2 regions of the Enterococcus rotai genome follow, and region 2 is predicted to be linked to the other one. Evidence: predicted binding sites of a transcription regulator. Region 2 holds the regulator's gene; the other holds the start of a gene.
What was found. Region 2 encodes NrdR, which represses ribonucleotide reductase genes. Its sites were predicted from a motif close to ACACNATATATNGTGT; they were not measured.

Region 1: a site for NrdR is predicted at 5,434-5,449, ahead of pnuC (nicotinamide riboside transporter PnuC). Genes of this name have one in related genera too.

Annotation. Positions count from the first base shown of each region.
Region 1 is NZ_CP013655.1:28,720-40,839, reverse strand. Features, by position in the region: gene ligA (NAD-dependent DNA ligase LigA) at 1-839, shown strand, start outside; gene gatC (Asp-tRNA(Asn)/Glu-tRNA(Gln) amidotransferase subunit GatC) at 1,040-1,345, shown strand; gene gatA (Asp-tRNA(Asn)/Glu-tRNA(Gln) amidotransferase subunit GatA) at 1,345-2,814, shown strand; gene gatB (Asp-tRNA(Asn)/Glu-tRNA(Gln) amidotransferase subunit GatB) at 2,814-4,244, shown strand; gene ATZ35_RS00180 (diacylglycerol kinase) at 4,261-5,319, shown strand; gene pnuC (nicotinamide riboside transporter PnuC) at 5,577-6,272, shown strand; gene ATZ35_RS00170 (deoxynucleoside kinase) at 6,281-6,922, shown strand; gene rlmD (23S rRNA (uracil(1939)-C(5))-methyltransferase RlmD) at 7,044-8,417, shown strand; gene ATZ35_RS16865 (hypothetical protein) at 8,417-8,545, shown strand; partial or broken gene ATZ35_RS00160 (YdcF family protein) at 8,741-9,942, shown strand; gene ATZ35_RS00155 (MerR family transcriptional regulator) at 9,997-10,371, opposite strand; gene ATZ35_RS00150 (helix-turn-helix transcriptional regulator) at 10,668-10,895, shown strand; gene ATZ35_RS00145 (GNAT family N-acetyltransferase) at 11,023-11,601, shown strand.
Region 2 is NZ_CP013655.1:3,299,287-3,311,406, forward strand. Features, by position in the region: gene ATZ35_RS14730 (hypothetical protein) at 1-67, opposite strand, end outside; gene dnaI (primosomal protein DnaI) at 212-1,141, opposite strand; gene ATZ35_RS14740 (replication initiation and membrane attachment family protein) at 1,141-2,547, opposite strand; gene nrdR (transcriptional regulator NrdR) at 2,560-3,045, opposite strand; gene coaE (dephospho-CoA kinase) at 3,363-3,956, opposite strand; gene mutM (DNA-formamidopyrimidine glycosylase) at 3,960-4,796, opposite strand; gene polA (DNA polymerase I) at 4,894-7,539, opposite strand; gene ATZ35_RS14765 (aldo/keto reductase) at 7,849-8,760, opposite strand; gene ATZ35_RS14770 (helix-turn-helix domain-containing protein) at 8,821-10,299, opposite strand; gene ATZ35_RS14775 (heavy metal translocating P-type ATPase) at 10,410-12,120, opposite strand, start outside.

The DNA.
Region 1 (12,120 bases), 480 kb from region 2:
ATCAAATTCCAACGCATTGTCCTGTTTGTGATAGCGAGTTAGTTCATTTAGACGAAGAAGTAGCCTTGCGTTGTATCAATCCTAAGTGCCCAGCTCAGATCAAAGAAGGCTTGAATCATTTTGTTTCTAGAAACGCAATGAACATTGATGGATTAGGTCCACGCGTATTAGAACAAATGTATGATACGAACTTAGTTGCTGATGTAGCAGATCTGTACTTTTTAACGGAAGAACAATTAATGACGTTGGAAAAAATCAAAGAAAAATCAGCAAATAACATTTACAAAGCAATTGCCGCAAGTCGTGACAATTCAGTTGAACGCTTGATTTTTGGTTTAGGCATTCGTCATGTAGGTTCGAAGGCGGCTAAGGTGTTAGCAGAACATTTTGGGGATCTTTGGGCGATTAGTAAAGCGACAAAAGAAGAAGTTGTAGCACTAGATTCGATGGGCGAAATCATAGCTGATAGTTTAGTCACGTATTTTGCCAATGAAGAAGTGCATGAATTGATGGATGAGTTGGCTAAAGCTGGTGTGAATTTTGACTATAAAGGGATTCGTACAGCCCAACTTGAAGCCGTAGAGTCACCATTTAAAGATAAGACAGTCGTTTTAACAGGAAAATTGACGCATTACAACCGAGAAGAAGCGAAAGAAAAGATCGAAAATTTGGGCGGTAAAGTGACAGGCAGTGTCTCTAAAAAAACAGATGTTGTGGTTGCAGGTGAAGATGCCGGTAGTAAATTGACGAAGGCACAAGACTTTGGAATCGAAGTCTGGGATGAACAACAAATGGTCACAGCAATCGATAATAGCTACACAAAAGAAGAGAATGAGTAGCTTGAAAGTGAAATAAAGTAAGTTTTCAGCTGTATTTTTACATTTACAGTGTATTTTCTTTCATCTCTTTCAAAAATTCTTAGAATTTTATGATAGAATAAGAAAAAAGCTGTTTTCTTAACGTGAAACATCGTTCAACAGTACAAAAAATGAACTAGTGAGCTCTTAATTGAGTTTTTCTAATGGAAAGAAGGGTACCCATGGCAATCAGTGAAGAACAAGCAAAACATGTAGCCAAGTTGTCTAAATTGTCTTTTTCCGATGGAGAATTAAAAGACTTTACCGATCAACTAGGTAAAATTATCGACATGGTAGAATTATTGGAAGAAGTAGATACAGAAGGTGTTCCATTTACCTCTAATGTAGCGCAATCGATCAATGTGATGAGAGAAGATGTCGTTACACCTGGTATGGATCGCAATGAATTAATGAAAAACGTACCTGAATCAGAAAATGGCTATATCAAAGTGCCAGCAATTATCGACAATGGGGAGGCTGGTGCATAATGGAAAAATTATATGATAAGTCACTAACAGAATTGCATGATTTACTTGTTTCTAAAGAGATCACTGCAACAGATTTAACACATGCTACGTTAAATCGTATCAATGAGACAGAAAAAGACGTGGATTCGTTTATTACGATCAGCGATGAAAAAGCTTTAGAATTAGCGAAAGCTATCGACCTTAAAGGCATCACAGAATCAAATCCTTTAGCGGGTATTCCGATCGGGATCAAAGATAATATCGTAACCAAAGATATTTTAACAACAGCAGCGTCAAAAATGCTGCACAACTTTAATCCAATCTATGATGCAACAGTAATGGATAAAGTCTATCAAGCAGATATGATCCCTGTTGGAAAATTAAACATGGATGAATTTGCGATGGGCGCAAGTACAGAAACATCATACTTTAAGAAAACGAAAAACGCTTGGGATCATTCCAAAGTTCCCGGTGGTTCTTCTGGTGGTTCAGCAGCAGCTGTTGCAGCAGGACAAATCCCAGTTTCTTTAGGAAGTGATACTGGCGGAAGTATTCGTCAACCTGCTTCATTCAACGGCATCGTTGGGATGAAACCGACTTATGGACGTGTTTCACGTTTTGGTTTGATTGCATTTTCTTCAAGTTTAGATCAAATTGGTCCAATGACAAGAAACGTTCAAGACAATGCTTTAGCTTTAAATGCTATTAGCGGTTTTGATGAAAAAGATGGTACATCTGCTGGCGCGTCTGTTCCTGACTTTACAGCTGGTTTAACAGGTGATATCAAAGGCATGAAAGTGGCTTTACCTAAAGAATATCTTGGTGAAGGTGTGGATGCTGGCGTTCGTGAAGCGGTTCTGAAAGCAGCAGAAACATTTAAAGCATTAGGTGCAACAGTAGAAGAAGTTAGCTTACCGCATTCTAAATATGGGGTTGCTGTGTATTATATTATCGCTTCATCAGAAGCAAGTTCAAACTTACAACGTTTCGATGGTATTCGTTATGGTTACCGTTCAGAAAACGTAAAAAATCTTGAAGATGTTTATGTAAATTCTCGATCTGAAGGATTCGGTATCGAAGTAAAACGTCGTATTATGTTAGGTACTTTCTCATTAAGTGCTGGCTATTACGATGCCTACTTCAAAAAGGCTGGACAAGTTAGAACCTTGATCAAACAAGATTTCGATAATGTTTTTGAAAAATACGATATCATTATTGGTCCTGCTTCACCGACTGTAGCATTTGGTTTAGGAGAAAATATCAATGATCCAATTACCATGTACATGAATGACTTATTGACAATTCCAGTGAACTTAGCTGGACTACCTGGTATGTCAGTACCAGCAGGATTTTCAGAAGGCTTGCCAGTCGGCTTACAAATTATTGGGAAACCATTCGATGAAAGTACGATGTATAAAGCAGCGTATGCATTTGAACAAGCAACGGATTTCCATACGAAAAAACCTGTGATCTTAGGGGGGAATGACTAATGAATTTTGAAACTGTCATTGGACTTGAGGTCCATGTAGAATTAAAGACAAATTCTAAAATCTTTTCACCTGCGCCAGCTCATTTTGGTGCAGAACCAAATAGCAATACTAATGTGATCGACTGGGGTTACCCAGGCGTATTACCTGTTATGAATAAACAAGCACTTGAGTTTGGGATGAAAGCAGCGCTTGCGTTAAATTGTGAGATTTCAAAAGACACTCATTTTGACCGTAAAAACTATTTCTACCCAGATAATCCCAAAGCTTACCAAATTTCTCAATTCGATCAACCAATCGGTCACGATGGCTGGATCGATATCGAAGTGGAAGGCAAAACAAAACGTATTCGTATTGAACGTGTCCATTTAGAAGAAGATGCTGGTAAAAATATTCACGGTGATGGCGGTTATTCTTATGTTGATTTAAACCGTCAAGGTACACCACTGATCGAAATCGTTTCAGAAGCAGATATGCGTTCACCAGAAGAAGCCTATGCGTATTTAGAAGCTATTCGTTCAATCATTCTATTTACAGGCGTTTCTGATGTGAAAATGGAAGAAGGCTCAATGCGTTGTGATGCCAATATCTCTTTACGTCCTTATGGCCAAGAAGAATTCGGTACAAAAGCAGAGCTTAAAAACTTAAACTCAATGAGTTTCGTTAAAAAAGGTCTTGCCTTTGAAGAAAAACGCCAAGCAAAAGTGTTGCTATCTGGTGGAGAAATCCAACAAGAAACACGTCGCTTTGATGAAACAACCAATAAAACATTATTGATGCGTGTTAAAGAAGGATCAAGTGATTACCGTTACTTCCCAGAACCAGATGTGCCACGTTTTGCAATCGATGATGAATGGATTGAAAAAGTTCGTCATAGCTTACCAGAAATGCCGGCCTCTCGTCGTGCTCGTTATATTAAAGAATTAGGCTTACCAGAATACGATGCAATGGTTCTAACACTAACTAAAGAAATGTCTGATTTCTTTGAAGAAGCATTAAACGAAGGTGCTGATGCGAAACAAGTGTCTAACTGGTTGATGGGTGAAGTATCAGCGTATCTAAACAGCGAGAAAATCGAATTACCAGACACTAAATTAACACCTGCTAATTTAGCTGGTATGATCACCTTGATCGAAGATGGAACAATTAGTTCGAAAATCGCTAAAAAAGTCTTTAAAGAGTTGATTGAAAACGGTGGCGATGCCAAAGAAGTGGTTGAAGCCAAAGGGTTAGTTCAATTATCTGATCCATCACAATTATTGCCGATCATCAATGAGGTGCTGGATAATAACCAACAATCTGTCGATGATTTCAAAAATGGGAAAGATCGTGCGGTTGGCTTTTTAGTTGGTCAAATTATGAAAGCTACCAAAGGACAAGCCAATCCGGGCGTTGTGAACAAATTGCTCCAAGAAGAATTAGCAAAACGCTAGAAAGCAGCGAAAGATGATGAAAAAAGCAAGAGTGATTTATAATCCAACTTCAGGCAAAGAGTTAGTGAAGAAAAACCTAGCTGATATTCTTTCTGTAGTGGAAGAATGCGGATATGAAACCAGTGCTTTTGCTACAACTCCAGAAGAGAATTCTGCAAAAAACGAAGCTCGCCGCGTAGCAGAGTTAGGCTTTGACCTAATTGTTGCAGCCGGCGGTGACGGAACGATCAATGAAGTTGTAAATGGGATTGCTCCTTTAGAAAAAAGACCGACAATGGCGATCATTCCTGCTGGAACAACCAATGATTATGCAAGAGCATTAAAAATCCCTAGAGATAATATTCTTAAAGCCGCAGAAGTCATTAAAAAAAATCAAACCGTCAAAATGGATATTGGTAAAGCGCAAGATAGCTACTTTATCAATATTGCAGCCGGTGGTCATTTAACGGAATTGACCTATGAAGTTCCTTCAGAACTGAAAAGTATTTTTGGTTACTTAGCTTATTTAGCTAAAGGAGCCGAAATGTTACCTCGTGTCAAACCAATCAAAATGCGGATGGAGTATGACGAAGGTGTTTATGAGGGGAATGCTTCGATGTTTTTCCTAGGATTGACTAATTCAGTGGGTGGTTTTGAACAAATTGCACCTGATGCAAAACTCGATGATGGTAAATTTTCACTGATCATTGTAAAAACGGCTAACGTGTTTGAAATTTTACATTTAGCAGCACTGATGTTAAACGGTGGCAAACACATTGAAGATAACCGTCTGATCTATACAAAAACTAGCCATTTACATGCTGAAACACTGGAGCCAAACAGCCGTATGATGATCAATTTAGATGGAGAATACGGCGGTGATGCACCGATGGAATTTACGAATTTACATCAGCATATCGAGATGTTTGCCAATGCAGATGCTATTCCCTCTAACGCAATCATGGGAACTGTTTTAGATGATTACGATGATGATTCAGATGAAGAAGATGAATATCTGGAAACAAGTAAAGAGTTTGTAAAAGAAGTAGAACGTTTGACAGAAGAAGATATTGATAATAATGGAAAAATTGGTTAAGCGTTCAAAAAAATATCTAAGACAAATTTGTCTTAGATATTTTTTGTTTTGCTAGATATAACTGGAAAATGAAAAATAAGCGATGCACAATATATAGATATTGAAAATTAAAAAACACAATATGTTGTATAAAAAAAGTCTCATAATCAATAATTGAGAAGGATTCTCATTGACTTGTGTTTGAAACAGAGGTAAATTAAATAAGTCGTCATCTCTGCAGAAAATGATAAATAGGACAAGTGAGAGGTTTGTTTGGAATGAGTTCAAATTTTATTATAAATGATTTTAAAGGATGGGAGCGAAAGAATTATCTTTTTTTACTTACGATGATTGGTGCACAATTAGTTGCGTTTTCGTTTAACCCTTCTAACTGGATCACTTTAGTAGGCGGATTATCTGGTATTATTTGTGTTAACCTAATTGCTCAAGGCAAGGCGAGCAATTATATTTTTGGGTTTATAAGTGCATTGATCATAGGATATTTTGGATTTAAAACGCGAGTATATGCTGAAGTTTTGCTTCAAAGCTTTTATATTATAATGGATATTACCGGGTTGTATGCATGGCTAAAAGCTAGTGAAGATGGATCTGGCAATGTGACTGATGTAAAAACGTTGAGAGGGATTCAATGGTTATATGCTGGACTTGTGTGGCTGGCAATCGGTATGATCGCCTATTTTCTTTTAGGCTTTGTCAATGACGCCCAGCAAACGTTAGATGCCATAACATTCAGTGTTTCGGCAACTGGAATGCTATTGATGATCAAAAGATACCAGTCACAATTTGTATTTTGGTTACTAGGAAATATCTTTTCTTTACTCTTATGGTTTAGAGCAGGAACACATGCTGGTGGAGACTATGCTTTGTTTGTTATGTATTGTATGTATACATTTAATTCTATTTACGGTATGATTCATTGGTTAAAATTAAAAAAAATAAACAATAATAGGTAGGGAGTTCGATGGCAGTGATCGTTTTAGCAGGTACAATTGGTGCAGGGAAATCTAGTTTAACAGAAATTATTTCAGAACATTTAGGTTCGGAGGCTTTTTATGAATCAGTGGATGATAATGAAGTCTTGCCTTTATTTTATGCAGATCCTAAAAAATACGCATTTTTACTACAAATTTATTTCTTGAATAAGCGTTTTGACAGTATTAAACAAGCCCTCTCTCATGAAAATAATGTCTTGGATCGCTCGATCTATGAAGATTCTTTATTATTTCATTTAAATGCCGATTTAGGGAGAGCAAATGAAACAGAAGTAAAAGTTTATGATTCACTATTAGAGAATATGTTACAAGAGTTACCTTATGCAGCTCAAAAAAAGCGTCCTGATCTATTAGTGCATATTAAAATATCTTTCCCTAAGATGTTAGAACGAATTCAAAAACGAGGTCGAGCTTATGAACAAGTAGAGCAAGATCCAGCATTATATGATTACTATAAGGAATTAAATGAACGTTATGAGAGATGGTTTGAGGAATATAATGAAAGTCCCAAAATCCAAATTGATGGGGATAAGTATGATTTTATCGAAAGTGAAGTAGCCAAAAAACAAGTAGTTCAAATGATCGAAAACAAGCTAGCTGAAATCGATTAAACAGACTGCCCAAAATTCTAACAAAATAATTGCTTCTTTTAGCTGGAGAAACAAACTCTCTATTGCTTTTCTAGCATTTTTTCATTAGAATGGGAGAAGCGCATTAAAGAAGGAGCGACTTATGAATAATTTTCCAGTAAACAAAAATGAAACAATCGAAGTTGATATTATTGATTTGACACATGAAGGAATGGGTGTTGCCAAAGTGGATGGCTACCCGCTTTTTATAGAAAATGCTTTGCCTGGTGAAAAAGTTGAAATCAAAGTGCTGAAAGTCGGAAAAAGTTTTGGCTATGGAAAAGTGATGACGATTTTAAAATCAAGTGAAGACCGTGTTCCAGTTAAGGATGCAAATTTCACAAAAGTTGGTATTAGTCCGTTACAGCATTTAGCTTATGGCGCACAACTAAGATTTAAAACAGATCAAGTAAAAAATGTGATGCAACGCGTAGCCAAGTTACCAGATGTTCCTGTTTTAGATGCATTAGGCATGAACAATCCTTGGGGTTACCGTAATAAAGCACAGATTCCTGTTCGGAAAATTGAAGATAAACTACAAACTGGTTTCTTCAGAAAAAATAGTCATGATCTAATTCCTTTAGAACATTTCTATATTCAAGATCCAAAAATCGATGAAGCAGTGATTAAGATCCGTGATATCATGAGACGTTACAGCATCAAACCTTATAACGAATCAGATAACACAGGAAACTTACGTCATATTGTTGTTCGTCGTGGCTACCACACGGGTGAGATGATGGTTGTGTTGATTACAAGAACACCAAAATTATTCCCAACAAGTAAAATTATTCCTGATATTTTAGAAGCTTTACCAGAAGTAGTCAGTATTGTGCAAAACGTCAATCCGAAGAAAACCAACGTGATTTTTGGGGACGAAACGATTTTATTACATGGTGAAGATAAAATGATCGATACGATTTTTGATTTGAAATTTGAAATCTCTTCTCGTTCGTTCTATCAAGTAAATCCGCAACAAACAGAAGTAATGTACAATAAAGTGAAAGAATACGCTGCTTTAACGGGCGATGAAATCGTTGTAGACGCATATTGTGGAATCGGTACGATTGGTTTAACCTTAGCCAAAGATGCCAAACACGTTTATGGTGTGGAAGTCATTGAAGAAGCAGTGAAAAATGCAGAAAGCAATGCCAAATTGAACGAGATCACAAACGCAACCTTTACTGCTGGTTTAGCGGAAGAAGCATTACCAAGAATGATCGAAAATGACATCAAGCCTGATGTTGTCATCGTTGATCCACCACGTAAAGGGTTAGAAGCAAGTTTAGTTGAGACCTTGATTGAAACGAAACCAGCACGAATCGTTTATGTGAGCTGTAATCCAGCAACCTTGGCACGTGATTTGGCTTTACTTGTTGAAGGCGGCTTTGAAGTCAAAGAAGTCCAACCAGTTGATAACTTCCCGCAAACAACACATATCGAGTCAGTGACTCTATTGACAAGGGCGGTGCAATAATGGATACGAAAAAGAAAATGCTTGAATTAATCAAAAAGAAACAAAGTGGTGGTCGTTCAAAACAAATGGAAACACCTAAAAACGACCGTAAAAACATGCGTAAAGGGCCAAAAATCTACAATAAGTAGTAACGGGTCAGATGAAACCGATGACGTCTAGTCTGTTATCAGTTATCAAAATAACAGAAGACTAAGGTAAACCCCTAGAGGGATACCTTAGTCTTTTTAGTGAATAGTCTAAAATAGAGTAATTTATTTAAACTATTCCCTTTAAACGCTATAATAAATAGTGTTTAAAGGGAAAAAAAACAACAAAGGAGAAAAATTACTCAACTCAATTATTCTGTTCTTTTGATTTACTTGCTTAGTCTACTAGGACTAGGAATATGGTCAAAAAAGAAAGAGAAACCGTTCTTTGAACCATTGCTTTTTATCTGGACAGGAGCTTATTTTATGCTCTATACTGCCTTTCTGGAATTGAAAGTAGGCATCTATTATTTCTTCATTCCATTAGGATTTTTAGGATTATTCTTACTCGTCTATTTTTAGAAAAGCGATTGCTGATCAATGGGGCATTGTTCAATCTATTTTTACTAAGTTTAGGAATCGTTACGGCAGTCGTCTATGCTGAAACTCGTGATCAATTACTCCTATTCATTTTAGAAATTGTTGCAGCAGCTCTTACGGTATTGGTCTTTTTTGGTAGTTATGCATTGATTACTTTTTTATATGGGAACGCTATTGTACTTTCAAGAAAAGAATCCCGCTCACTTTCTAACATGCTTACTTTGGTGATGGCAGTTGGTTTAACGGCGATTCTAGCGTTTTATTCTTATTTCTCATTATCATTACCGCTGTGGGGGGCAGCCCTTTTCAGTAGTGTGTTACTCGTGATTGCCTATTTCTTTGTGGTATTTTATAATTTTGTGACGATTTCAATTCTTTATCAGTTTAACCAACCAAAATACGAACAAGATTTTATTGTTGTGCTAGGTGCAGGTCTAATAAATGGTGAACAAGTCTCTCCTCTCTTAGGAAAAAGAATTGAAAGAGCGATTCAATTTTATCATGAACAGGCCAAATGGACATCTAAGCGTCCAATTCTCGTGATGTCTGGCGGACAAGGTTCAGATGAAGCTTTACCAGAAAGTGAAGCGATGAAAGCATATGCTATGGCACAAGGAATCCCAGAAGAAATGATTTTGGTTGAAACAAAATCTAGAAATACGTTGGAAAATATGATGTTTTCCAAAAAAATCATGGATAAACAGTCAGACAATCAGAGCTATCAAGCCATTTTTTCAACGAATAACTATCATCTATTTCGTGCTGGCATATTTGCACGAAAAGCACATTTAAAAGCAGATGGGATTGGAGCTAAGACCGCTTTTTACTTTTTACCAACTGCCTTTTTAAGAGAATTTATTGCCATTGTGATGATGAAGAAAAAAAGACATCTCATTATAAGTTTACTCATTATGATTGTGATGATGATTGTAGCTTACTTTTTATATAAGTATATGTAGAGAAAAAACGTACAATAAGACAAAAGATTCATTTTTGTTTTATTGTACGCTTTTTTATTTTTTTATAGGACTGTTTTTCACTCGTTCGGTATACACACCTATTTTATAATCTAACATGTCAATTCCTTCTTGAATTTGTTTCATTTCTTCAAGGGCAATCTGCTTTTGTTTTTTTAAGAGATCTAATCGATTTTGATTCGTGGCTTCTCCTTCATGCCACCAAATTAAGTATTGTTTTAAATCTTCGATCGTCATACCTGTTTTTTTCAAATGCATAAAAAAATCGATCCATTCTTTATTTCGATCATCGTAAATCCGAATATTATTCAAATCTCTTTTAACGGTGATTAGTCCTTCTTTTTCATAAAAACGTAGAGTATAGGGTGTAAGACCAGTCATTTTTGAAAATTCATGAATTTTATAAGCCAATGAACATTCCTCCCTTAGTATCACTATGTCTAGTGTACCACTTAGAGTTAACTCTAGGTCAAATAGAATTAAAAGTATTTTGGGTTAAGAATAATCAAAGCGTTGAGTTTTTTTCTTTAAAGTAATGTTTAAAAGAGAGAGTTTGTTGTGAAAAATAAAAAAATTCTGAATACTCAACAAGTATAGACCAAAAGTATTCCCCACTTTATCGTTTTATGTTAACATTAAGGTGTCAATTTTAGGATAAATGACAAAAAATACATACTTATAAACGAGAAAAAAGAAAGGAGAGTATAATGGTCAAAAGTAAAATAACCAGTGTGCATGTAGGTACTTACCGATCAGAGACCGAAATGTCTCAAAACGACCTTGCAATGAAAGTGGGGGTTGCAAGACAAACGATTATTAATTTAGAAAAAAATAAGCATAACCCATCTTTACTATTGATGTACGCTATTTCAGAAGAATTGGGAACGACAATTGAGGAACTGGTTAGTTTTGAAAAACTAGAGGATAATGAGTAGAAAAAAGAACGATAATTCTAATCAATTCTATCAAATATAAGTTAGAATTGATTAGAGTTATGGCTATGTAATCTAAATAGAATGAAGAGGTTATAGGTAAATATATACAAAAATAAGGGGAATTGCATTGATAGAAACAAAACGATTGATCATTCGGACCGTTGAAAAAACAGAAATAGATCTGAATGCGTTATACACCCTATTATCTGATGAAGAGGTAAATAAGTATCTTCCTTGGTACCCTATAAAGGATAAAGACGAAGCGAAGCAGTTTTATGAATCTCAGATTGAATCGAATTACCAAAAACAAGGGGGTTATTATTTTGTCATTTGCCTGAAAGAAAATCCACACCCAGTTGGCTATATTGCAGTAAGTGGCGCAAAAAGCCATGATTTTGGTTATGGTTTATTGAAAGAGTATTGGGGCTTAGGACTGGTGACAGAGGCTAGTGAGGCAATTATCGATTTTTTAAGAATCCAGGGGTGGCTCTATATTACAGCTACGCATGATATCCATAATATTGGTAGCGGTAAGGTCATGCAAAAAATTGGTATGAGCTACAAATATTCTTACAAAGAGCTGTGGCAACCTAAGAATGTAGAAGTGACGTTTAGATTGTATCAATTGAATTTAGATAATAATCAAGAAAGAATCTACACGGAATATTGGGATAGATATTCAGAGCATTTTATAGAAGATTTATAGAACGGGGGTAAGAAACGAAACGATTGTGCCATTTTAGATTAATTTGTAAAATTGAAAAGAAAATAGAATTAAAAACAAACAGCTGTCTACCCTTATGTTGGTAAAATGGTTGGGTTGGTAGTTTACAAAAAAGGAATAGCATTTGGATAAACAGCTGCTTGAACGAACAGGCTCTGCTAACCTGCTTGTTTTGAAAGTTAGAATCACTAATCCGCCAGATTAATTCTAACTATTACTTGTGAACATAGAATTGTTCGTTACTTTTCATTACTTAGCCTTGTAGATCTCGGAAATTATTTGTTTGCATGTTATTTTTTCGATTGGTTCTCGTTGTACGCATTGACTCGGCAACCTTTTTCAGACTAAGTAAAAAGTATGGTAGCGATCGATTCTAGGAACACAAGCTCGTAAACACCGAGAGATTACTTTAAGAAAGTAATGAGAAAAAGGAGAACTTGGTGTTTACTATTTATAAAAAGAGCGAAAAAAAACAGTATTTGCCACCAACCAATACCGTGC
Region 2 (12,120 bases):
CTGTACAAGCGCCTAAAACGAACAATGCACAAATTATTCCTAAAGTAATACTCGTCGTTTTTTTCATTGAAGTTCCACCTTTCCCTTCAAGATACTCTTGAACCCTTTTCAGTTTGAATTCGAAACGGTATTAACCGCAATAATACTGACCTCCAATCATATGATTGGAGGTCAAACTATTTTTTGGGGTCAATACATAATCAGACAGCTTTTAGCCATTTCTTCGATCATTTCCTGACATCGTGATTTCTTGTGCTAAATAACGAATTCGCTCCATGATCCGACGGGCCTTCAAAGGTTCTTGTTCCCCACGTTGCGTGACAGACAAATGTTTTTCTAACTCTTTTAAATCAAGATTAGAGGAGAAAAATGTCACTAATTGTTCTTGCATGCGGTATTGTAAAATAACACTTAAAACATCGTCACGGATCCAAGAAGTCATTGATTCTGCACCCAAATCATCAATCATCAACACGGGTGATTTTTTAACAGCATCTAGCTTTGGTCCAACCATATCTTTACCGATTGCCTGTTTCATTTCAACTGTAAAGGTTGGGAAATGTACAATAGTCGTCACAAATCCTCGTTCCGCTAAACTATTTGCAATGGCACCTAATAGGAATGATTTTCCTACGCCGAATGTCCCTTGAAGATACAGTCCTTTGTGAAATTCTTTTGGTTCAGAAGTATATTCATTCAAAAACTTCATCGTTTCAGCCATCGCCTGTGCTCGACCCTGAGAGGCTGTATCAAATCGGCTTAAACTAGCTTCTCGTACATCTTTAGGCATATCCATCGCGCGAACTCTTTTACGAATCTCATCTTCTTTTTGCTTGGCAATCAACGCTTCAGTTGGTACATAAGTAACATCGATATAGTGAAAATTCAAGGTTAATTTCGGCTCATAGCCAGGAGCGATCATTGATGGATCATTCAATTGATATTTACGTTTTTCTTGTACAAATTCATACAGTTTTGAATAGCTTTTACGGATGTCATCATCCGTCAATCGCTCGCGATGTTCTTGAATAAATTCTTGGACATCCGTATCTTTTAATACAACATCGACCAGTTCATTATAGCGCTCGTTCATATCTCTGTTTTGAATGATTTTTGACATTTCTTTTCCTACGTCTTCCATTAGTTGCCGCCTCCTTTACTCAGAAAATCTTGAATTTCTTTATCTAATCGTGCTTGTTCTTCTTTCGATAGCTTTTGTTCTTCAACCGGATTTTCTACCCAATCTGGTAGTGTTTCCTGACGAATCGGACGGTTGTTTTGTCCATAACGCTGTCTCGTTTGTTTTTGTTCTTTGCCTTTTTTGGCTAACTCACGTACATGATCAATCGCCTTTTCAGGGGAAAAAATACCACTTTGTGCCCATTCATTCGCGATTCGATTAACATAGTCCGCTTTTAGTGTTGGTTGTTTTTGGATATTATAAACGTAATTGATCAAGACATTGATCACACTATTTGGCAGTCCGGATTTACTCACTAAGTATTTAACTAAAGAGCGCTCTTGCGGCGTAGTATAACCGCCTCGTTCATTTTTCAAGGCTTCCAAATAGTTCAATGGAAAATTCTTCTCACTATCCATGATCATTTGAATATCTTGTGTTGAAAAACCATTCATTTTTAATGAGTTGTAACGATATGTTTGCTGATCTGCAGCAGATAATTCCACTGATTCGTTAGTTTGGAATTGGCTTGCCTTTTGTTTTTTATCAGGATCATAAGTACGATACACCGCTCGTTCAAAGTCTTTGACGTCGATCTTACTCGTATAATAATCAAATGATTTAGAACAAAACTCGATCATATCTAATTCTGTGATCCCAAATAAATTGTGGAAGATAAAGACCTCTTCCTTAAAACCAGCACTATTATCAGGAAGTTTGATTCCTAAATTTTCAATTCCTTGAACAAAATAGGCCCAATCAAAGGTTTCACTGACTGCACTTGGTTTTTTCACAGGTCTTGGATCAGTGAATGCTTGCGCCAGCTGACCTAGCTGACCACTTTGTGCAATGATTTGCTCCTCTTTGAACAGATAGACATCTTTAAAACTAGCTGAAACTTCTTCAAAACCTGTCAAACTAATAAATTTGGGTTTGAATCGCTCAAATAATTTATCCAACTTTCTTTGTCCAACGCTGTTTAACAGAGTCAGTGACAACACTTCGTCTTTAAAGAAACGTTCGGCCGTTTCAGGATGATTTAAACGATACAAAAAGTAAATCCCTAGTTCACTATCTTCTTTGACAAAGGTACTTAGTAATCCAATACCTTCTAATTTTTTTCTAGCAGTTTGAATTTCTTTGATACTCATATCCAACATTGTAATCAGCTCTGCATGAAAAAGTGATTCACTAACACCTGTTTCTGTAACTTCTGATAACAGTGTCAAATATAAACTAAACGCTTTTGCGCCAATTATCGGTTGATATAAAAGCGTTAAAACAGTTTGTTCTTGGTCAGATAAAGTATAAGCAATGGTTGCTTGAAATATGCTTTTTGGCTGGACTTCTTTCCACTTGTCTTTCAAGGAAAGACCTCCTTATTCATTGGTTGTATCAGCGTTTGAAGACTTTGCTTTATCAACGATTCCTTGCAATTCTTTTAAGAACACACTCATATCTTTAAATTGACGGTACACACTGGCAAAACGAATATAGGCAATTTCATCTAGATTGACTAAATCTTCCATTACATATTCTCCGACTAATGTCGTTGAAACTTCATTCTCGCCTAAGCTACGAACACGATTTTCAACATTATCAACGATTTGTTCCATTTGTTCCATGGCAACTGGACGTTTTTCTGCTGAGCGAATCAACCCGCGTAAAATCTTCTCTCTATTGAATTCTTCTCGGTCACCGTTTTTCTTAATGACTAATAATGGTGCAGCTTCAATCCGTTCAAATGTTGTAAAACGGTAATTACAATTTTCACACTCTCTACGACGACGGATCGCACGACCATCGTCAGCTTGACGACTATCAATTACACGAGAATTATTATGATGACATCTTGGACAACGCATAGTATTCACCTCATTTTATCTAATAATATCTATTTTAACAGTTAATTTTAAGTTTACTTCCTATATTATAACATGAAATGCTTAAGAAACCAGACATTAGCGATTACTTCTTAACCATTTTTTTTCATTTGTTTAACGTTTATTTAATAACAGTTTTTTAAATAAAATGAATCAGACTCTCACTGAGCTGGTTATTTCTCTTATCAATTTATCTAAATAAGTTGTAACAAAAAAATGAAAACAAAATCGGCTTTAACATTCGCTGCCTCCCTTGTCTTCATTTATCTGAAAAATAGTTCTTACTACAGATCGAGTAATTAAAAATGATTTTTTAACACCCAATTTTCCACCAATTTCTTAGTTTCTTGGATCGTTTTTTGATTATCAAATACGATATCTGCTCTTTGCTTTTTCTGTTCGATCGATAATTGACTGTTTATTCGTTGCCACGCTTCTTGTTCCGTCAGATGATCTCTTTTCATCAAACGATCCAGTTGAATCGTTTCTGGAACATAGACAACTGCTACTTGATCCATGTCATTTTCATATCCGCCCTCATAAAGCAAGGGAATATCAACAACGACTAATGACGCTCGGTCTTTTTTCTTTTCAATTTGCGACAAGATTGCTTCTCTTAAAAAAGGAGAGAGTAATGCATTTAGTTTTTGTCTTTTTTCTTCGTCTGAAAAAACAAGCGCTCCTAATTTTTTACGGTCCAATGAACCATCTGGCTGCAATATTTCTGTTCCAAACGTAGACACAATTTTAGCTAACGCTGGCATGCCCACTTCAACAATTTCTCGAGCGATCACATCAGCATCAACAACTGGAAAACCCAGTTCTTTAAAGACCTTTACAACGGTACTTTTCCCTGTAGCAATCCCACCAGTCAGTCCTAATATCTTAGTCATCGTTTAGTTTCTCACTTTTAAGGTTTGACACTTCGGACAAAAATGGGTTCCTCGTTGTGCAACTTTGATTTTTTTGATTGGTGTAGCACATCGTGGACATGGTTTCTCCGTTTGGCCATAAACATTTAGTGAAATTTGGAAGGTTCCTGCTTCGCCTAGCGCATTTAAGTAGCTACGGATTGTTGTTCCGCCAGCTTCGACCGCTCGGCCTAGGACATCGATGATTGCATAATACAGCCCTTCAACCTCTTTAGGTTTTAATGAATCAGCGGGTTGTTCTGGATGAATACTCGCTTCCCACAAAGCCTCATCTACATAAATATTCCCTAAACCGGTAACTAGTCGTTGATCTAATAATAACGGTTTGATGGCTTTATGATGTTTTTTTAACCCCATTCGAAATTCCTTTAATTTGAATTGAGTAGGAATCGGTTCAGGACCTAAAGCCAAGATACCTTTATACTGTTCACCTTGATTTTTAGGCACTAAAACCATACGACCAAATTTCCGAACATCAAGATAACGGAGTTCAGTTCCATCGGTAAATGTAAAAATCACATGGGTGTGTTTTGTTCGCTCTTCTTCCGGCTTATGGGTTTCATACTTTCCTTCCATCCGCAGATGAGAAATCATATCGTAATTCGTTAATTTGAAAATCAAAAATTTCCCACGTCGTTCCATTTTTTCGATTGTTTGACCAATCAACTGTTGCGCAAAAATATCTGTTTCAGGTGATTCAATGATTCTCGGCCATAATATCGTGACTTCTTCGATTGTTTTGCCGACAACTAACTTTTCCAACCCTTTTCTGACGGTTTCAACTTCTGGTAATTCAGGCATAACTCACCTCTCCTTTGAAGAAAAAGACCGAAACAAACACATCAAGGTTTTACAACCTTGTTCGTTAGGTCAGTCTTTTTCAGCTTATTTTAGTTGCTTATTTTGCTTCGTACCACGTTTTACCCCAGCTGCTATCTGTCAGCAATGGTACATGTAATGAAACAGCATTTTCCATCACTTCTTTAACCAAAGCATTTAGCTGATCTAATTCAGCTTCTGGCGCTTCAAAAACAAGCTCATCGTGAACTTGCAGTAACATCGTTGCCTGCATTTTTTCTTCTTTTAATCGTTGATCCATATTGATCATCGCAATTTTCAAAATATCAGCGGCACTACCTTGAATCGGTGTATTGATTGCAGTTCGTTCTGCAAACGAACGAAGATTGAAATTACGTGAATTGATATCTGGCAAATAACGACGACGATTATACAAGGTTTCTACAAATCCTTTATCTTTAGCGTCGCGAACGATATCTTCCATATATTTTTTAACACCTGGGTATTTCTCAAAATAAGTATCGATATACTCTTGTGCTTGTTTCCTAGTAATACCTAAATTTTGGGATAAGCCATAATCGCTGATTCCATAAACGATCCCAAAATTGACCGCTTTGGCTTGGCGACGCATATTTGGCGTAACATCTTCTGGTTTTTCGATACCAAACACACGCATCGCTGTACTTGAGTGAATATCTTGTCCTTCAATAAACGCTTCTTTCAAATGCTGATCATCAGAAATATGAGCTAATACACGTAGTTCGATTTGAGAATAATCGGATGAAAAAATCAACCAGTCTTTTTCTCTTGGCACAAAAGCTTCACGAATTTTACGCCCTTCTTCTAGACGGATTGGAATATTTTGTAAATTAGGATCAACAGAGCTTAAACGACCCGTTTGAGTTAACGTTTGCACATACCTTGTATGGATTTTATCATCTGGCTGAATTACTTTTAAGAGACCTTCAACATAGGTCGATTGAATTTTAGCAATCTGACGGTAAACTAAAATATCTTCTACGATCGGTGCTTGTTCTTTTAACTGTTCTAAAACGTCAACGGCCGTTGAGTAGCCAGTTTTTGTTTTTTTAATAACAGGTAAGCCCATTTTTTCAAACAGAATTACACCTAATTGTTTCGGTGAATTCAAGTTAAATTCTTCACCCGCTTCAGCATAGATTTTTTGTTCGATTTCACGTAGTCGATCTGAAAACTCAATACGCATTTCTTTTAATCGATTTGCATCTACACGAATTCCCGTAATCTCCATGTCACCTAAAATTTTTGACAGTGGTAGCTCCATTTTATAGAATAAATCAGCTTGATTTTTTTCAACTAATTCTGTGTCCAATTTTGCGGAAAGAAATTGAATAGCCTTAACCTTTCGAGCCAAGTGACTGAAAAATGCTTCATCGTCTTCTGGCAGACCTTTTTTGGCACCTTTTCCATAGACTGATTCATCCGAATGAATATCTGTGTAGCCGTAATGTTGAGCCACGCCTTCAATATCAGCACTATTATCATTTGTATCTAGTAAATAAGCAGCCAATAAAACATCAAACTTAAGCCCTTGTGGTTTTCCAACATAGCGATTTAGTGATACATAGGTCCGTTTTGCATCATATACAGTTTTCTTATATTTATCTGATAATACCCAATCAACAAACGGTTTACTTTCAAATAGCTCTAAACTATTTGTCACGTATACTTTTTCTTTATTGCCCCAAGCAACTCCTACGATTGGAGAGGTGTGGTAATTTTCTTCCATCATTTCAATATATAAGGCCATATCATCAGTAAACATTTCTTCAGTGAACGTATCCACTACATTGAAATGAACATCTTCAAGTTCAACGGCTTCTTCTTCAACATTTAATTTGCTTAACATTTGCTTGAATTCCATTTCCTTATAGAAGGGAATCAGTTTTTCTAGATCTTTTCCTTCATATTTCAATTCATCGATATCGACTTTGACTGGAGAATCAACATTGATTGTCGCTAAGCGCTTAGACATGAAGGCTTGCTCTTTATCATTGATTAGGTTTTCTTTCATTTTACTTGGTTTCATGCTGTCGATGTTTTCATAAACCCCTTCAACTGAACCAAATTCTTTCAATAATTTGATTGCTGTTTTCTCACCAATTTTTGTAACACCAGGAATATTATCCGATGTATCTCCAGCAAGACCTTTCATATCAATGATCTGATTAGGTGTTAGGCCATCATATTTTTCAGCTACATGCGCTGGTGTATAAGTTTCGAGATCACTAACGCCTTTGATCGTAATGTCGACTTTGACAGAATCTGTCGCCAATTGTGTTAAATCTCGATCTCCAGACAACACAACGACATCAAATTGGTCTTTTGGCACTTTAGTAGCCAATGTTCCGATAATATCATCTGCTTCATAATTATCTAGCTCATAATATTTCACGCCTAAACCAGTCAGTAATTCGCGAATATAAGGCATTTGCTCTTTAAATTCTCCTGGAGTTTTTGAACGACCTGCTTTGTATTCTGGATAAAATTCGGTTCTAAAGGTTGTTTTCCCAGCATCAAATGCGACTAAAACATGCGTCGGATTTTCTTTAGCCATGACGTTTTCGAACATATTATTAAACGCATAAACTGCATTGGTATGTAACCCATTTTTATTTTTAAATCGTTCTAGGGAATTATGCAAAGCAAAAAACGCTCGAAAGGCAACACTGTTTCCATCAACTAATAATAACTTATTTTTTGTCATCTTTTTTCTCCTCATCTTCAGCAAACTGGTTTCCTATCTATTCTAACAAAAAACTGTCAACTTTGCAGTAGGAAGGAACTAAAGTTCGCAAAGCTTCAGTAAACACAAAAGAAAACCCGCTCTGCACACTCAGAGCGGGTCAAATTAGGAGTTCACACAAATGAAATTGTTTTTTGTAGCAATTGTCTTTCTTCTATGTCCTTATAGTACAAGGAATTTGTGAACATTGTATGAACGAAAGATTTCTAAAATGTAACTTTTTTTAGGAAAAATCGACCTATATTTCTATTTACACCGAAATCTTTAACTCTAAGGCAAGATATTTCCAGCCGCACGATAAATTTCGTACCATTCTTCTCTACTTAAAACAATCTCTGATGCTTTCGCTATTTCTGCGATCCTTCCTTTATTCATTGTTCCTGCGATCACCTGCATTTGGGCTGGATGCCGTAAAATCCATGCAGTTGCAAGCCCCGTAGCTGTACAATTATGTTGCTCAGCGATTTTATCTAACGTGGCATTCAGCTCTGAAAATGTTTCATTTCCAATAAAAACGCCTTCGAAGAAACCGTACTGATAAGGTGACCAAGCTTGGATCGTCATTTGATTTAAACGAGAATAATCTAAAATACTGCCATCATGATCTACACTTGCTTCGTCTGTCATATTTACATGGATGCCTTGATCGATCATTTCGGTATGTTTGATCCCAAATTGCAACTGATTTGCTAATAATGGTTGTTTTACTGTTTTTTTCAATAAATCGATTTGCATTGGTTTTTGATTGCTGACACCAAAATATTTCACTTTGCCTTGTGCTTCGAGTTGATTAAAAGCAGCCGCAACTTCTTCTGGTTCAACAAGTGTATCTGGTCGATGAAGTAATAACGCATCGATATAATCCACACCTAAACGTTTTAAACTGCCTTCAACGGAAGAGATGATATGTTCCTTTGAAAAGTCGAACATGCCTTTACGAATCCCGCATTTTGTTTGAATAATAATTTCTTCTCTTTTGATCGATGTTTCTTTTAATGCTTTACCAAAAATTGTTTCGCACTCGCCACCGCCATATATATCTGCATGATCAAAAAAATCGATACCGTGCTCATACGCTGTCTCAATAATTTCTGCTGGTTTTTCGGCTGCGTTCATCCTCATACAACCAAGAATCACTGATGCTACTTGTAAATCACTTGTCCCAAATTGAATTTTTTTCACAGGAAACCCTCCTAAAATTGTATTCACTTATTTAGTTTAACACATTTTCTTGAAAGGGCTTCATTTCGTCACTTTTTTTATTAGGTTTTCGATCTGGTAAAGTGTTTTTTCTGAAAAACCTGCTTCAATTAATAACGTAGGCTGAGGATATTTCCGATGTAAAGATTGATATACAACTGTAGTTAAAATAATATCTGCATATGAGATAGATTTCGAAGTTCTTGCGTAGATCACAGTTAAATTGAATTTATGCATAAAAAAGTGAGTGATTCTTTTCCCTAGTTTCATTTCCATTTCAAGTGGCAAATCAGTCATTAAACAGATAAAAATTCTTTTTTCACAAGAAACTGGGGAAACGAGTGAACTTACAATCATAAAATAGCGATACCATATTGTAGCTTTAGGAATCCGCTGATAATAGTCATTTTCTTGCATCAACTCATTTATAGCAACATCAAGTTTACTAGTAAAATTAGGGTAATTCTCTGTAAAAAGCGCTTTTAGATATTTTTTTTCAAAGGGAAAACCTGAAAGTATTTCATAATATAAATGAAAGCTTAAAAATGCCACCAGGCTCTCTTTTGAGTGACTTAATTTTCCTCCGAAAGAGATGTGTCTCAATTTACGATTTGCTGTCAGCGTCAGTAAATAACAAGTCGTTTTCTTTAAATAGTGTTCCCCAATCAGAAATATCTGGTTGCTTGATCCAAAATATGGTAAAAAATAGGCTTGAATCACTAAATACAAATAGACCAGCTCTTCAAAATCTAAATTAGTAGCACTGCTTTCTGAATCCATAACAGCCAAGAATTTAGAAAAAGTAGCGCTATTTTCGATATACTGCTTCCAACTCTTTTTGATCCAGACTTTATTGCCACTTTGATAGCGCCAAAAAGCTATTTGAGTGATACGAGCTATCGTTTCTTTTTGCAGATCATTGATTTTCATATTAAAAAAAGAAATAAATTTAATAGCAAGTTCGCGACTGTTTTCTATTGTCCTTAAAAAAAAATGTGGTTTCATTTCTTGGTAAGCAAACCAATAAAAAGGTAAAACTAATGCTCTGATTTGTTCTTCTTCTCCCACAAGCTCCCAGGATCCTCGTTTTAAATGTAAATCAAATTTTTTCAACCAGCAATTTATTTTCTTTGCTCGCCTTCTAAGGCTAGATTCACTCACTAGCATTTTATCTATTAGTTGTTTTGTCGTGACATTTTTCTCTTCAATAATTGTTTTTAGAAAAATGATTTCTGGAAGATCGTTTAAATATTGAACTAAAAAAAACTCCAAATATTGGTCATCCTGCCTTTTCAAATAGAATTGGTTTCTATCACGACAGCCAATTGCTAATTGCTTTTCTAATTGATAGCGTTTGAACAGCTTTTTCAATTTTTTTATTGCCCTTATTATTGTTTTTGAATTTATTCCTAATTCTTTTGACAGTGTATCTAGTGACTTGCTATTATCCGTAGATCTTAACGCATTAAACAGGCCAAGTAATTTCTTTGATTCAACATCAAAAATTTCATTATAATCCATTCCAAACCTCCACCATAAAGATTAAAGTAGTATTTTATTCATTAGCTGTACAAAAAAAGCAATGAGTTATGCATAGAAAGTATACGCATAATTCATTACTTTTCATTTTTTTAATTGTGGATTCTTAATGTCATTGCATTAGCTGCCACAATCACTGTACTTAGAGACATCAAAATCGCTCCTACTGCGGGGTTCAACAAAATTCCCCATGGAGCTAAAATACCTGCAGCAAGTGGAATCGCAATAATATTGTAGCCCGCTCCCCACCAAAGATTTTGAATCATTTTACGTCGTGTTTGCTTTGCTAAATCAAGGAATCGAAGAATATCTTTTGGATCACTATCAGTTAAAACAACATCAGCTGAATCAATGGCCACATCGGTTCCAGCTCCAATAGCAACACCAATTGTGGCTCTGACTAAGCTTGGTGCATCATTGATTCCATCACCAACCATCATTACTTTCTCACCTTTTGCTGTGTACGTTTGAATGATTTTTTCTTTATCTTCTGGTAATAACTCACCATGATAATCATCAATTCCTAAATAATGAGCGACCGATTCCGCAGCAACTTTATTGTCACCGGTCAACATTACCGGCACGATTCCCTGCGCTTTTAAATCCGTTATGAATTGTTTTGCTTCTGGTTTCACTATATCGCCTAGGGCAATCATTGCGACTAACTTCTTATCAATAATTAAGTAACTTAATGTATTTCCCTGTTCTTGGTATTGTCGTTTCATTGACTCATCAAACGAAAACGCAAGATGTTCTACTTCCTTCTCATTTACAATTTTGACGTTTTTTCCGTTGACCACACCTGTCAAACCTATTCCAGCAAGGCTTTGAAGATTTTCAGCTTTATAAGGTGAAATTTTTTTCTCCGCCAAATAGTTCATGATTCCAATTGCCAAGGGATGATTTGCATTATTTTCTAAAGCGCCAATCACTTTTAAGGCTTCTTCTTGAGTTGTATCTGGATCGATCATTTCAACTCCAGTAACTGTAAATTTGCCTTCTGTTAAGGTACCAGTTTTATCTAACATTATATAGCGAATATCGTTGGCTTGTTCTAACGCATTTCGGTTTTTTAACAATAAACCGTGTTTTGCTGCAATAGACGTCGAACGAGCTATAACTAGCGGGATTGCTAACCCCAATGCATGAGGACACGCAATAATGAAAACTGTTACCATACGCTCAAATGCAATACTGATATCTTTATCGACCATCCACCAAATAATAAAGGCTAAAAGTCCAGCACCAAGTGCAATATAAAATAACCATTTAGCCACTCGATCAGAAAGTGATTCAAGTTTTGATTTTTCAGTCTGTGCCTTTTTAACCATCTCCATCACTTTTGAAAGATACCCAGTTTCTCCAGTCCCCGTAACGATTATTTCAATTGTTCCACTGCCGTTGACAGCCCCGCCGATCACCTTATCTTTTTCGTTTTTTGTGACTGTTTTTGATTCTCCCGTAACCATCGATTCATCTACAGAAGTGCTTCCTTTAATAATCACACCATCAGCCGGAATCTTATCACCAGCACGTACAACTAGATGGTCATTTTCTTGGACTTGCTTTAATGATACTTCTTCTTCAGTTCCATCTTTATTTAAGCGTTTCACTTTGTCAGGTAGTAATTCCGCCATTTTTTGTAACGCATCACTAGCATTGGATACAGCATTCATTTCGACCCAATGTCCTAACAGCATAATAACGATCAAGGTTGCAAGCTCCCAGAAAAAATCCATCACATGATTTTGTGGCATCATTTTATTCATAATAAAAGCATAAATACTATAGAAATATGAAACA